Regions from separate parts of the Paenibacillus sp. J31R34 genome, predicted to be linked through region 3. Evidence: riboswitches for the same ligand, from Rfam matches in the RefSeq annotation. Region 3 holds a riboswitch; each other region holds the start of a gene.
The links. Region 3 has a riboswitch for cyclic di-AMP ahead of kdpF (K(+)-transporting ATPase subunit F). Riboswitches for the same ligand answer to the same signal wherever they lie in the genome.

Region 1 (5,027 bases), on a different contig from region 3:
GCTGCGCTGCTTCATAGGCTTGCCTTGCCGACAGCGCTCCTGTATTCAAATAACGCGCTAAATGGCTTGTCTGGTTTTCCGCAAACTGGTCGCGGCTGCCTTCATAGCCAGCTAGACGGCGGTTTAGAAATTGCTCCAGCGCATCGGCTGCACTCAGCGTTCCCGCGTCCGCCGTGCCAGATGCTCCCGCTACCCGCAGAAAGGCTGCCGCAGCGGGATGCTCCCGAGGAAGACTGAAGCGCTCTGCTATGCTGGCATCTATATTTTTCAGCGTATCCAGCTGTTTCAGCGTTGTTTCGCCTGCAGGGGAATAATGGCTTTGCATGAAGGACTGCCACATGCGGTAAAAGGGCGTAAATACCTTGTAAGGCTCACTGCGCCTAGAAAACGTATGAAGCTCCTCCAAATCGGCGAGTGGCGCATCGTCAAGCGGCAGCCAGCGACGTCCCGCTGCGCGCACAACCTGCGCAGTCGCGTGGTCGCGCATTCGGGAATAAGGCGTATAGTCCATGTGGACGAGAACCTCTTCAATGGGATGGGCCAGCAGCAGCGCTTCGGTAATGGCAGCGGGATCGCCGTAAAGCACATGCAGCTGCTCGCCCGCCGCCTTGTACTGTTCCAATAGGAAGGTGGCTTGGGACAAGAAGGTTCTGCCGCTGTGGCAAGAGAGCCGGTCCTCGTCCGCCAGTGACGGGTCTATTATAAGCAGATGAAAGCCGCGCTTCCCAGAGCGGCGCACATAATCAAAACTGCGCAAATCGTTTGAACGCAGGTCTTTGCGGTGAATATATACATACATGGAAACGAGCCCCCTTGTGTCCGTGCTAGAAAACAGCAAAGCCGCAAGCTATTTGTCCGAAGACAAACAACTGCGGCTTTGCTGATTGAGACAGCAGCTTTTCGTTATGTAAGCGAAAAAAGCATGGCCTGGCTCTATTGCTCGCTTGCGTACTTGTCGTAAGCGTCTTGGCTCATAATGCGTGTAGCTGACACGTAACGATCAGCATAATAAGACTCGCTAAGTTTGCTAATAATAACGCCTCTGCTCGAGGAAGCATGTGCAAACTTTCCATCTCCAACATAAATACCAACGTGGGAGATGCCTTTGCCGCTCGTGTTGAAGAATACAAGATCGCCAGCGATCAGGTCACTCTTCTTCACTTCACTGCCATCGTTCGATTGCGCTTGGGAAGTACGGGAAAGATCGATGCCCATTTTATCGAAAACATATTTCGTAAAACCGGAGCAGTCGAAGCCTTTCGTAGTTGTTCCGCCGCTTTGGTATGGTGTGCCGATCAGATCAGCGATAACACCATCCATCTTCGAACCTGCGAACACGCTGCCTGCTTGGAAAGCAAGCATTAATACAAGACCAACGAGTAATGCAGTTACCTTCTTCAAAATTTGAAACTCCTTCCGGTGCCGACGAGGTTAGCTGTGGGGTTCGGTTGTGAAGGTTCCCTATGATTTCCAAGACACTTGAATCAAGCCGTCCAAGCATCGAAATCAATTCACCCAAAGTGGTTCCCCCGTATTTCTATACCTTTGCGGTATAAAAAATTAGGCTGGTTTAATTTTGCTCTGCGCTAATAATTCGTTTTTTTCATGTGATTTCCTCCTATATGAATGAATTTCTAATAATTCTCATGTAACCTTTTGGCTCAATTTTGCGTTAAAACAAGTTTCTTGCCTAATAAATGCTCGTTCTATCACCGTTCGCAAGCAAAAAAACATTTTGTCAGTTTATATGAGAAATAGGCAGCCAATATGCTAAGAATCGTACATATAGGCTAGAATTATAGCGTAAAATGAAGAATTAGAGAGTTTAGTGTGCATCAGTCTAGGGGTTGGTAAATAAATAGAAGCGTTGCCTGGAGATGTTGGATAACTGAAAAACCCCGATTGCGGCCTCTTGTCCGCAATCGGGGTTTTTATGAGAAGGACTTTAGAAAAATGAGAATACTAAATGAGAATTAGGGAGGGCTGCCTTCATTTTTCTAAACTTAATTTCCTATTTATGGATGATAAAAGTTGTATAAAAGGGTCCTAAAAGGAGTCTGAAACGGTCTTAAAACGGTCTCAGCTCTGCTTCGATTGCAGGCAATCGTATTGTGCAGCGAGTGTCCATACCTTTAATAAGGTACGGAGCAGATGATAGGCTTGATGCATGATGAGCGCCAGAATTCCCGCCCAAGCATAGGAAAGGCCGGATACCAAGAGCGAAGCGGCGACTGCCAGCAGCCACATCAGCAGAGAGAGGCCGGCATAAGGAAAAAGATTTCGGAGCGCAATGCTGAGCGAGCGCATCGAGCCCGTGCCGGAGGCGGCGCCGAACTGCATGGCGAGCAGCAGCAGGTGAACGAGAAAGCTCCACAGCAGCCAACCGCCAAAGCCTGGCAGCGTGCTTTGCAGCAGCTCGCTCAGCGAATGGCCCTCCATTAGCAGCTTGAAGGCGCGAGGAAGAAGGAACCAGCCAGGCGCGAAAATAAGCAGCGTGCGCAGCCAATAGAGCAGCGTCATAGGCTTCCAAGCTTTGCGAATGCCTTGAAGAAACTGCGTTCCACCTTTTTCGTCCATATGATGCAGCGAGTAGAGCAGCCCCGCATGTAACAGTGGGCTCAGCAGCATGCGGGCGGCGAACAAGCCGCCCAGCAGCCATAGATAGGGGTTGATCAGATCTGTTTTTGTCAATTGAAACTGGGCTTCGCTGAGGAACAGCGAAACGGCCGAGTCCGACGGATGCTGGAGGGGAAAGCGCCGCAGCAGCGGCAGTACAGTCATATCAATAAAGCGGTAAAGGAAAAGTCCCCATAATAGCTGGTACAGGAACAACGCAATGACGATATAGAAATGGCGGATGGCGAGCCGCCAGCCTTGCTTCATATGCTGCTTCATTTTTTAACCTCCTCTCTACCAGCCTACGGATGCGAGCAGGCCTTCAATAAGCTTCGTCAGGCCGAGGCTCCACCGAATGCGCGACTGCTCCGGCACTTCTGCACGCATAAAATTGTTAATATGCCTATTGTCCAGCACATTGCTGTTTTTCGGATCCACCGCTACCCATGCGAGCGGAGCAGCATGCATCACCTTGTACTCCATATGCGACTCGGCGGCATCCCAGATTTTAGAAGTTGTTTCACCGTCGGTAAAGGAGAAAACGAGCGGTATGGGTCCGTTTTGTCCGCCATTGCGCTTGATCAGCACGGTAGACTCGTACTCTGTTTGGCCATCCTGCTGCACTTCATTCACTCGAATAGCCTCTACTGAAAAATCCGCCATCAGGCTGCCATATACATACTGGTGAAAATAATCCTGCCATTTTCCCTTCGTAACCTGCTCGACGACTCGCTGGAAATCGGACGTAGTTGGATGCTTGAATTTGTATTTTTGAAAATACGTGCGCATAATTTTTTGCATCGTCTTTGCTCCGACCTGCTTCTCAATTCCGACCAGCACAAGCTTGGCGCGCATGTATACATTTTCCGCATACTCATCGCTATTGTGATAGGCCCATGAAGGCTGTTTAAGCGGGGCAGGGGCTGTAATATAGCTGGCTTCCATAGCTAAATTGGGTTCAACGCCATAGGCGTTCTCCATCACTTTATCCTCGGCATACGATGTAAAGCCTTCGTCGAGCCAAGCTTCTTCGAACTCGTTCGATGCGACCATCCCGTACCAATACTGATGACCGATCTCATGTACAACGGTTCGCTCCAGGCTGTAGCCAGGGTTATCGGATTCAGCAGCTAAAGCGGTTACGAGCGTTGGATATTCCATGCCGCCGGCGCCATTCGCCCCTTTCGGCGGAACGATGATGGACAGCGTTGAATACGGATATTCACCGTACCACTCCGCGTATTTGGCCAGCGACGATTTCGCTGCATGCATATAGCGGTCCTTCAGCCCCTCGTGGGCAGGGTCCAGATAAAGCTTGATGCGTACCCCAGGAATGCCCGTTCCCGACAAGGTGTCCTCCGCATAAATAAAGTCGGGTGAGGCGGACCAAGCAAAGTCATGCACGTCCTCGGCATAAAACTGATAGACGCTTGTGCCATTTTGCGTTACAGCTTCCTTCGTTTGAATGCCGGTGGCGGCTACCGTAAAGTTTTCCGGCACGGTAATCTGGGCGCTATACAAGCCAAAATCGCTGTAAAACTCCGAATCGCCATGATACTGATGGACGTTCCAGCCTTCATTTGTCCGGCCGCGTGTTCCATCTGTCTCATAAACGGCAAGCTTAGGAAACCACTGGCCCGCCATAACGAAGCTGCCGGAATAGCCCATGCGGGCGAATACCTCGGGCAGCTTGACCTCGTAGGTCATGGAAAGTGTTATTGATTTGCCCGGTGCGACTGGAACCGGGAGGTTAAGCTTCGTCAGCGTATAATCGTCCGTATTTCCGTCATCGGGCTGGACATAATGCAGGCGGGGAAGCAGGCTTTCGCCCTCCAGCGTTTGCAAGGTGAGCAGCTTCAAATAACCTTGGCTGTCGACCGTGGCCTTGTCGCCCCGCAGTTGTCCTCCAGACTCGCGCATGAACGTCGATTTTTCGGATTGAAAGGCATTGGGATACAGATGAAAATACAGCTCGGACACCGTTTTTTTGCCTGGGTTCGTCCAAGTCACGGTCTGGGAGCCGTCCAAATAGCGGATGTCCTCTCGAAGCGCAACGTGCATGTTGTATTGGACGACTCTTTTGCTGAGCGTCTGCACGGCATCAGGCTGGACAGAGTCGGGCTGCACCGGTGCTGCCGGGGCAGGCGGCTTGGCCGTTTGCGGTGCAGCCTGTGTGTCAGCTGGTATACCGGCCGCACTGCTTGGTGGGGCAGTAGTGGTGTGGGCTGCGGCGCTATTTGCCGAACCAGCAAGTGGCGGGTCTGAGGTGCCGGAGGCGTACGTATACTGGGATAGCCAAGCGTTGCCGAAGCCATGATGCAGCGACAGTCCGAGCAGGACAGCCGAGAGCATAATGAGCGCGATTCGTTTGAAAGGTCCTGGAGTCATTGAACGTTTCCCTCCCGTTGACA
Region 2 (5,027 bases), on a different contig from region 3:
CTGCAGCATTCTGCTTGAGGATACCGAGGTCAATCGTGTACTACGAAATGTAGCAGACGACTTTCCTGAACATGTAACAGCTGTTATTAATAAGACATATCCAAATCCAATTGTCAGCGGGTTGATTTCCAGCCAGCTTGATGCGGACCGTATGGACTATTTATTGAGGGATGCCTATTTTACAGGCGTTAATTACGGCAACTTTGACCTGGAGCGTATTTTGCGCGTGCTCCGTCCTATAGATGGAAAGATCGTTGTTAAAGAAAGCGGCATGCACGCCGTAGAGCATTATTTGATGTCCCGCTATCAAATGTATTGGCAAATTTATTTTCATCCGGTGACAAGAAGCTCGGAAATCATCCTTAGACAAATATTTCGTAGAGCGAAGGAGCTTTATGAGGGTGGCTATGCTTTTGGCTGGATGCCGGAGCCGCTCAAACGGCTGCTTGACGGGACAATTGACGTTAAACAATATTTGAAGCTGGATGAGGCCTATTTGCAGACGGCCTTTACAGAATGGGGCGACGAGGGCGATGAGCTGCTCGCAGAGCTATGTGATCGTTTTCTGACGCGTCGCCTCTATAAATACATTATGCTGGATAAACCGGATATTAGCCTCTTTAATGAAGTAAGACAACAATTTGCAGCGATCGGATTGAATCCGGATTACCATATGGAAATTGATTTTCCATTTGATCAACCCTATGATGTGTATCAGCCTGATACGAAAAAAGGCGGAAAAGAGGAAAAGACGCCGATTTTGTTAATGGACGGGTATGAGGCTGTCAGTGAAATTTCCACGAAATCCGACATCATTCGTTCCATCACCGGGCTTCATCAGGGCCAGTCCCATTTGTATTATCCGGAAGAGAAGCTGCGTGCTTCTGCAGATCAATTAAGCGATAAAGTACGAAAGTTATTTAAAATATAGGAAAGTATTTGATTTTGCTATACTTTCTCTATATTTCTCGGACTGAAACGCGCCGCCAAAGGACGGCTTTCGACCGTTTCACCTTAAACTATAATATAGAAGGAGTTTGCTGAGCTATGATTTCTTTATTCGACACACACACGCATTTGGACTCCCCACATTTTGACGAAGACCGCGAAGCCGTTATCGAAAGAGCGCGTGCAGCAGGGGTGGATTTAATGGTCAATATTGGCTTTAATAGGGAAACGATTCCAACTACGCTTGCACTTGCAGAAAAATATGATTTTATATACGCCGCGGTCGGCTGGCATCCCGTTGACAGCATTGATATGCTGCCAGAGGATCTTAATTGGATTGAGGATTTGTGCTCTAATCCTAAAGTGGTAGCCATTGGCGAAATCGGACTGGATTACCATTGGGATACGTCCCCTAAGGACGTACAACACCGTGTATTTCGCGAGCAAATTCGATTAGCCAAAAAGCTGAAAAAACCAATTATTATTCATAATCGCGATGCTCATGAGGATGTTGTCAAGCTGCTGAAGGAGGAAAATGCATCTGAAGTCGGAGGCATTATGCATTGTTTTTCCGGCAGTCCAGAAACGGCTCAAAAATGCCTAGATATGAACTTCTATATTTCGTTCGGTGGACCGCTTACATTCAAAAATGCAAGGGTGCCAAAAGAGGTGCTTGCGATGGTTCCGAGCGACCGAATTTTGATCGAAACGGATGCCCCATATTTGACCCCTCATCCATTCCGTGGGAAACGAAATGAGACGTCTTATGTGTCGCTCGTTGCGGAAGCGGCAGCAGAAATATTAGGAAAATCGGTGGCCGAAATCGCCAATTTGACGACCGAAAACGGTAAAAAATGTTTCGGAATTGAGTAAAAACGGCTATAAAAGCGAGAATAAGTGACCTTTACGGCGATAAAACTAATTTTTCATGCTGAAATAGACTCTCTTTTCCGTAAATATCCTAAAATTTCGCTTAAATCGGTTTTTATCTGATCTTTACAATTAGGCTCCGATGAAGGTATGATTCATTTCAGAGCTTTAAATTTTTGTATTGGATTTCCAGTTTGCGCTTAATCTTCGAACTTTGGAGAGCGGGGGAACCAGGCACGATGCTGTGAGGAAATTGCGGATCACATTGCACGGGCACTTGAATTTCTTCTAGGGGTGAATTTGGCGGGGATTGCCATGAGCATTCTTCCGACGATAGGGCAGCTCTCTTGCCCGAACCCGACAGCTAACCTCGTAAGCGTTTATAGAGAGTGATCAACCTCGTGCATCCACCATTCCTGAATAGTCTATTCGACGTTCCCAGGAAGCCACGATACAGATCCTCTGTCGACGGGCTTTCTTTTTATTTTTGAATATTGGGTAAACCGTCGTCATAGGGTAAATCTAGGAGGTTGCAGAGGAAATATACTGGAGCGTGCTAGAAGCACGCCAATATACTATAGTCGCGTCAATGGTATCATGCGTAATTCGACGGCGGGGCTATGAAGGAGGACCGATGAAGTGGGCATTATTCAAGCAAGTGAGACCCATGGGAAACGATCATCCAGCATGTCTTTCGCATTGCGATGGAAGCGTGAAAACTTGCGTTTGATTCTTTTGAGTACTACGATCTCAATCGCTATGACTTTCATGTTTTTGGTGTTGTTGTACGGATCGGCTGACAAAAGCGTATCCGTAGTAGTGAATGGACAAGAAACTGTTGTTTCAACGAAACAATGGGTCCTGCAACGCCTACTGGATGAACAAGCTATTACAATTGGCCCGCATGATGAGGTATCTGTACCTCTGAATACGGCAGTAAAGGAAGGGGACCGCTTTGAGATTAAGCATGCGGTACCGCTACTTGTAAAAGCTGATGGCAAGACATCAACGGTGTACACGACAGAGAAAACCGTGCAGGCAGCGATAAAGAAATTAAATATTCCTGTTGAAGATGATGATAAAGTATTACCTTCGCTTGGCTCGGGCGTCAGCGCGGATATGACCGTAACGGTCATTCGCGTCGATACGAAGCTAGGCAAGTCGTCCAGCACAACACCGTTCACCATTGTGAAGAAGGAAGATCCGAACCTGGAAGTAGGCAAGGAAAAGGTTGTGCAGACGGGCAAAGAAGGCGTCGTAACGATCAAAATTGAGAAGCAGTTTGAAGATGGCGTGCTTGTCTCCAAGAAAGTAGTAGACAAGGTAGTTGAATCGGCTGCGGTTAATCAGGTCGTTGCAATCGGTACGAAAAAGCCGGAGCCTAAGGTTACTGTGCTGTCCACAGCGACAACCAGCAACAATGTAACGGTAGACGGCACCACGCTCACATCCAAAAAGGTGCTTAGCAACGTCACCTTGACGGCTTATTCAGCTGGCTTAGCTTCGACGGGCAAGAGCGAAGGCCACCCGGATTACGGTATTACGGCTTCTGGTGCTAAAGTATCGGAAGGACGGACGATTGCCGTTGACCCGGATGTCATTCCACTCGGTTGGTGGGTGTACATCGAGGGTATTGGTTTCCGCCGCGCTGAAGATACCGGAAGTGCGATCAAGGGTAATAAGATCGATGTGTATTTTGACAGTGAAAAGCAAGCTAATCAATTCGGGAAGAAAAAAGGTTTTACCGTCTATGTGATTGGTCCTAATAAGCCATCGCTTAGCTAATTAGCATCAGTTCTTTATGGATTGTGCTCTAGTTTATCGCAATTATAAGCTAAATATGACAGGTTACGGAAGAGGCCTTGCCTCTTCTTTTTGTTTGCGTAAGATTCGCTTGAATAGCTAATTGGGGGTATAATAAAACAGACGCGAATGAGCGGGTTGTTGTTGCAGCAATCGCCCATTTTTTTGAAATATATGCATGGATAAGTTTCCCTTTGCGAAAGGATTGTTCGATGTGATCAAGGAAATGATTGTAGTAGAAGGCAAAGAGGATACGGTGGCGATTAAGCGGGCCGTTGAAGCCGATACGATTGAGACGAATGGATCGGCCATTGGTGAGGATGTGCTGCGGCGCATTGCGCTGGCACAGGAGCGCCGTGGCGTTATTATATTTACAGATCCGGACCATGCAGGAGAGCGTATTCGCAAAATCGTCGCTCAGCGCGTACCGGGCTGCAAGCATGCTTTTTTACCGCAGGAGCTGGCCTCCTATAAAGGGGATATCGGCATTGAGAATGCGGCTCCTGATGCAATCAGGCAGGCGCTCTCGGAGCTGCGGACAGAAACGGCTGAAAGCGTGGGGGCCATTACTTGGGATGATTTGATGGCGGCTGGCTTAATCGTGCATGAGGAAGCGGCGAAGCGGCGGCTGGTTATGGGCAAGCTGCTGGGAATCGGCTACGCTAATGGGAAGCAGTTCTATAAGCGCTGCACAAGCTTCTGCATTACGCGCGAGGAGTTTGAGAAGGCGCTGCAAGCCATGGAACAACAGGAACAGGGGTGACGAGGGCGTATGACGGAGCAACAAGGGTTGAATAAAAGCGCGGTTAAGACCGCAGAGGTAGCCACGCCTAAACGGACGAAGGAAATAATTGCAAAGTACGGGTTTTCCTTTAAGAAGAGCTTAGGACAAAACTTTCTCATTGACCAAAATATATTAAACAATATAGTCAGTGCAGCTGAGCTTGACGAGACAAAAGGGGCACTTGAGATCGGCCCTGGTATCGGAGCGTTGACGCAGCGCCTTGCGGCAGTTGCGGGTACCGTAACTGCTGTGGAAATCGACAATCGGCTTATTCCGATTTTGCATGATATTTTCGAAAACGAGGCGAATGTGGGCATCGTGCACGGCGATGTGCTCAAGCTAGACCTGAAGCAGCTGTTCGAAGAGCGTTTCAGCGGCGTAACGGGCGTCAGCGTCGTGGCGAACCTGCCTTATTACGTGACGACCCCAATTCTGATGAAGCTGCTGGAGGAGCGCCTGCCGCTGGAAAATATCGTCGTCATGATCCAGAAGGAAGTCGCACAGCGGATGGCAGCGAAGCCGGGTGGCAAGGAATACGGCAGCCTGAGCGTGGCTGTGCAGTATTATTGCGAGCCTAAGCTCGTCTGTACAGTTCCTCATACGGTGTTCATACCTCAGCCGA
Region 3 (5,027 bases):
CCAGATCGGTCAGGAAAGCTGCCGCCGTTGGCGCGAGAATAATAAACGGATGCACGAGAATGGCGATGGCAATCAGCTTCATTTCTCGCGGCTCTATTTTTCGCCCCAGAAACTCTGGTGTCCGTCCGACCATGAGCCCGCAAATGAACACCGTCAGCATCGCATACATCAGCATATTGACGAGCCCGACACCTTTGCCGCCAAAGACGACGTTCAGCATCATCTGTGCAAGGGGAACGAGTCCGCCAAGCGGAGTGAGCGTATCGTGCATTGAATTGACCGAGCCGGTCGTGGCCGCCGTTGTTACCGTTGTGAACAGCGCGGATTGGGCGATGCCGAAGCGTACCTCCTTGCCCTCCATGCTGCCTTGCGAAGCGTCGATGCCGAGCGTGGCGATCAGCGGGTTGCCGCTTTTTTCAGCGGTATAGGAAATCGTAAGAAAGATCAGAAACAGCGCCATCATCGCCGAAAAAATAACCCAGCCCTGCTTGCTGCTTTTCGCAAACCGGCCGTACATGAAGGGCAGCGCGGCAGGCAGCGCCCACATGGACAAAATCTCAATGACATTCGTCAATGGGCTAGGATTTTCGAACGGATGGGCGGAGTTGGCTCCGAAAAAACCGCCGCCATTCGTGCCAAGATGCTTAATCGACTCCAGCGACGCAACTGGCCCGATGGCGATATGCTGAACCGCGCCCGTTAGCGTCGTAACGGTCAAGGTGGGGCTAAGCGTTTGAGGCACTTGCAGCGCCACAAGCAGCAGCGTAATGACAATTGCCAGCGGGAAGAAAATCCGCGTATGCGCTTTGACGAAATCCTCGAAAAAGTTGCCGAGCGTTCCGCCCTTGCTCGTAATGCCGCGCACGAAAGCGACGGCAACGGAAAAGCCGGTGGCGGCTGATGTAAACATCATCATCGTAATGACCGCCGTTTGCGCAAAATACGTCAGCCCCGTCTCACCGCTGTAATGCTGGAGATTCGTATTGGTCATAAAGCTGATGACCGTATTTAGGACGAGCGTAGGCTCCATGCTGCTGATCCCGTTCGGATTAAGCGGCAGGCCGCTTTGCAGTCGCAGCAGCACGTAGCTAATAGCTACGAGTATGAAATTGAGTGTAATAAAGCTGAGTGCATATTTTTTCCAGGTCATGCCTTGGCGATTTTTGAGTCCGATCACGGAATAAATGACCGCTTCGACTCGTCCAAACAGCTTGTCGGTACGATTCGGAACGTTTGAAAACACGGAATATAAATAATGCCCAAGCGGCTTTGCGATCAGCATGATCATACCGATGACTACCGCCATTTGCAGGACGTCCACAGCTGTTCCTCCCTTGCTATCAATGAATGATGAAACGTTATTTGCTAAAATTTCTCCGGATGAAGCAAGGCGTAGACAAGATACACCAGCAAAGCTCCTGTAACGAGCAATATGACAATCATCCCCGTTCCTCCGTTTCGCTAATGGACCGATCGCACCAGCGTATAAATCCGGCAATCAGCCCGAAAGCTGCGATTAAGGTCAAAGCCATTCCGATATCCAGCATAGCTGCAGCGCTCCTTATTTCGTTTTGTTCCTAGTTATTTTGGAAAAAAGGCAACAAAAAAGAAGCCTTGGGCAAAGAGGACTCTTCACCCGCAGCTTCCTTCATCCGGGCATCATACGCCCCTGATTCGCCTGCGATTAGTGTAAGTGTGGCCTCTCCCGTTGACGCTTGCGAGGTTAGCTGTCGGATTCGGGCGCGAGAGACGCCCTACGCTTGGCACTTATCGTGCCCTTGCGATTCACCCCGTGACGCTTCCTGCCATCGTCCATTGGACAACGACAGAGAGCCGTCGATGGTTCCCCCGTTTCTGCGGCAGTGCAGAACTCAGCGATTGAAACAAAATATCTGCCGATGTTGCGAGTGCTATTTTCATAAAAAGACAACAAAAAACCACAGAGGCGTATGACGCTCTGTGGCCTAATTTACAAGGTCACAATCGTTCACCATTCCTCTCTACACCTGCGCTTACGAGGTTAGCTGTCGGATTCGGGCGGTGAGAGTCGCCCTACATTTGCCTGGAGTTTCATGATACTCCTGCAAACGATTCACCCCTGCGCTGCCGGCCTCCGACTCTCACATCGGACACTTGCAGTGCGTTTGGTTCCCCCGCTCTTCGCCTAATGCGCGAAGACTCAGCGATCAAAAAAGGTTCAATCATGTTATGAATCATACTCCCCCGCCGCGAGTGCTGTAAAGGAAGCTTACGCCGCAAAAGAGAGCGAATGCAGCGGATTAGACTGATTTTAAACGCTTACAGTGAGAGTTATCTTTAGCAGGGTCGGTTTATCTCGTGATTTCTTTTAAAATATAGGAAAGCATATGATTTTTCCATCCTTTCTCTACATTTCAACGCGAAACGGTAGCTTTGCCGCCAGGAGGACGGCTTAAGCCGTTTACGCTTGTTTACTAAAAGCACCCCCTCTTTCCAGAAAACACGGAAACGAATATGATAAATAGCATGCTGACAGAATCAGGTCTTTGCGGCTGCTCGGCCGCGTATTTAAATAGCGGGGGGATAAACGATGTATAAAGTGCTGCTGGTGGATGATGAAGAAGAGACGCGCAGCGGACTGCTGCAGGAAATTGCATGGGAGCGCCATGGCTTTGAAATCGTAGATACGGCGGCGAACGGCCGGGAAGCGATGGAGCTGATCGAGCGTTTGGAGCCGGACATCGTCGTGACGGATATTAGCATGCCGTATATGAATGGCTTGGAGCTGGCGGAATGGACGAGGAAGACGTATCCGCTGACACGCATCGTTATTTTTTCCGGCTATGATGAATTTGAATATGCCAAGCAGGCAATCGGCCTACAGGTGGATGAGTATATTTTAAAGCCTTTTTCCGCGCAGCAGCTGCTTGAGGTGATGGACAAGGTGAAGGAGCGGCTGAATGATGAGCGCGAGAAACGGGAAAATATGCAGCTGCTGCAGGAGCATTATCGTACAAGCCTGCCGGTCGTAAAAGAGCTGTTCCTGTCGTCACTCCTCTCCCGCAAGCTTCCGCTGCGGCAGATAGAGGAGAAGGCGGCGAAATATGAGCTCGATTTGGCGGGGGAGGCGTACATTGTGTCCGTGCTGCACACGCATGTATTGGAAGCGCTTCCCGGCGTTCCGCTGCGGACGGCTGAAAGCTCGCTTGCGGCCTCCAGCGATCTCGACCTCAAGCTGTTTGCCCTTCGCAATGTGGCGGAAGAGGTGTGGGGCCGGCTCGGGCTGGGCAAGGTTTTTCTGCATCAGGATCAGGTGGCGCTGCTTGCAGTTGGACAGGGAGGAGGCGCCCCGGAGCTAATGGAGCGGACGCTGGGCGGCCTCGCTGAAATGCTGCAAAATATCCGGAAATACTTGCGTTTTCCAGTGACAATTGGGGTCAGTTCGACGCTTCCTGATGTCGCGCAGCTGAAGCAGGGCTACGGGGAGGCGCAGCAGGCGCTGGATTATCATAATTTGGTGGGCAGCAACCGGATCATTTGCATTGACGATGTGGAAACGCGCTACGTCGAGGAGCTGCAATTCGACGAGCTCAAGGAGCAGGCGCTCGTCCGGTGCCTGCGCGTAGGTACGCATGAGGAGCTGGAGCAACTGGTGGCCGCGCTTTTTGATGAGATTGAAGGCGTTAATGCCGCTTACCGGGAGTACCAGCTGTACATGCTGGAGATGATGACGGCGATTATGAAGCTGGTGAAGGAAGCGGGGCTGAGCCTGTACGAAATAGCGGGCTACGAGCTGCAAATTTATGCGGAGCTGCAGCAGCTTAGCGGGCTTGAGGAGACGAGAAGCTGGTATATGTCGCTCTGCGAGAAAATTCGCCATCATATCGCCAGCCGCAGGCAAAGCTCCTACAAGCAGCTGGTTGAGGAAGCGGTGCATTATACAAAGGCAAACTTCCATGACAGCGAGCTGTCGATTGCCCGGCTGTGCAGCCATCTGCATATTAGCGCGGGCTACTTCAGCAGCCTGTTCAAGAAGGAAGTGAAGCTGACCTTCGGCGGTTATTTGCTTCAGCTGCGGATGGAGGCGGCGAAGGAGCTGCTGCGGGCAACAGAGCTGAAGACGTTTGAAATTGCCGAGAAGGTCGGCTTCTCGGACCCAAATTATTTTTCCCTATGCTTTAAGAAAAATGTCGGCGTCTCCGCCAAGGATTACCGCAATCAGGCGATGAATGCGGAAGCGCCATGAGAAAGCGCAGCATCCAGTTTCTCATTTCAGTGGCGCTGTCGGTTTTTTCGGCGGCAGCGATTATGATGGTCAGCGTGCTGCTGTACAACAAGTTCTCACAGACCGCGGAGACGAATGCGCTGCGCAATACCCAGCAGGTCGTCGATCAGGTCAGCTACAACTTGGAGGATTATATCCAGGGCATGTCGGAAATTTACGGCGTTATCCACGATACGATCAGCCGCAGCGGCGATGTGAACGAAGAGGAGCTGCGCAGCCAGCTAAATACGATTATCGGCATTCGGGGAGAAATTGTATCGCTGGCGGTCATTGGGCATGACGGCGAGGTCATGATGAGCATTCCGGGCGTTGCGCTCAAGGAAAATCTGAGTCTTTACAATCAGCGCTGGTTCCAAAGCGCGCTGCAAACGCCGAATCATCTCAGCTACTCGCTGCCTCATGTGCAGAATATGTACAAAATGCAGTACAAATGGGTCGTCTCGCTTAGCAAGGGCATTACCGTAGCGCGGAGCGGGAAAACGGAGCATGGCGTGCTGCTGCTGGACGTCAATTTTAACAAAATCAATCAGCTGTCCTCGCGGGTCGTGCTGGGGAAGAAGGGCTACGTCTACATTGTGGATGAGAGCGCGGGCAATATGGTGTATCATCCGCAGCAGCAGCTCATCTATGCCGGTCTGAAAAACGAAAATGTCGAGCAGGCGCTGAAATATACGTTTGGCAGCTTTCATGACGAATCTGGAGACGAGGATAAAATGATTACGGTGCAGACGATCGGCAACATCGGCTGGAAGGTGGTCGGGGT

Region 1: it holds a riboswitch for cyclic di-AMP, as region 3 does, so the genes downstream of both, AC50YG_RS27660 (C40 family peptidase) here and kdpF (K(+)-transporting ATPase subunit F) in region 3, are expected to answer to the same signal.
Region 2: it holds a riboswitch for cyclic di-AMP, as region 3 does, so the genes downstream of both, AC50YG_RS29660 (resuscitation-promoting factor) here and kdpF (K(+)-transporting ATPase subunit F) in region 3, are expected to answer to the same signal.

What each region holds. Positions count from the first base shown of each region.
Region 1 covers NZ_JBXENU010000013.1:76,571-81,597, reverse strand. The annotation lists gene AC50YG_RS27665 (cryptochrome/photolyase family protein) at 1-799, opposite strand, end outside; gene AC50YG_RS27660 (C40 family peptidase) at 934-1,404, opposite strand; cyclic di-AMP (ydaO/yuaA leader) riboswitch at 1,406-1,577, opposite strand; gene AC50YG_RS27655 (hypothetical protein) at 2,080-2,895, opposite strand; gene AC50YG_RS27650 (M1 family metallopeptidase) at 2,911-5,004, opposite strand.
Region 2 covers NZ_JBXENU010000016.1:92,498-97,524, reverse strand. The annotation lists gene AC50YG_RS29670 (HD domain-containing protein) at 1-931, shown strand, start outside; gene AC50YG_RS29665 (TatD family hydrolase) at 1,048-1,821, shown strand; cyclic di-AMP (ydaO/yuaA leader) riboswitch at 2,006-2,213, shown strand; gene AC50YG_RS29660 (resuscitation-promoting factor) at 2,458-3,603, shown strand; gene rnmV (ribonuclease M5) at 3,836-4,384, shown strand; gene rsmA (16S rRNA (adenine(1518)-N(6)/adenine(1519)-N(6))-dimethyltransferase RsmA) at 4,394-5,027, shown strand, end outside.
Region 3 covers NZ_JBXENU010000006.1:184,458-189,484, reverse strand. The annotation lists gene kdpA (potassium-transporting ATPase subunit KdpA) at 1-1,321, opposite strand, end outside; gene kdpF (K(+)-transporting ATPase subunit F) at 1,366-1,443, opposite strand; cyclic di-AMP (ydaO/yuaA leader) riboswitch at 1,698-1,887, opposite strand; cyclic di-AMP (ydaO/yuaA leader) riboswitch at 1,995-2,195, opposite strand; gene AC50YG_RS18025 (response regulator) at 2,570-4,225, shown strand; gene AC50YG_RS18020 (cache domain-containing sensor histidine kinase) at 4,222-5,027, shown strand, end outside.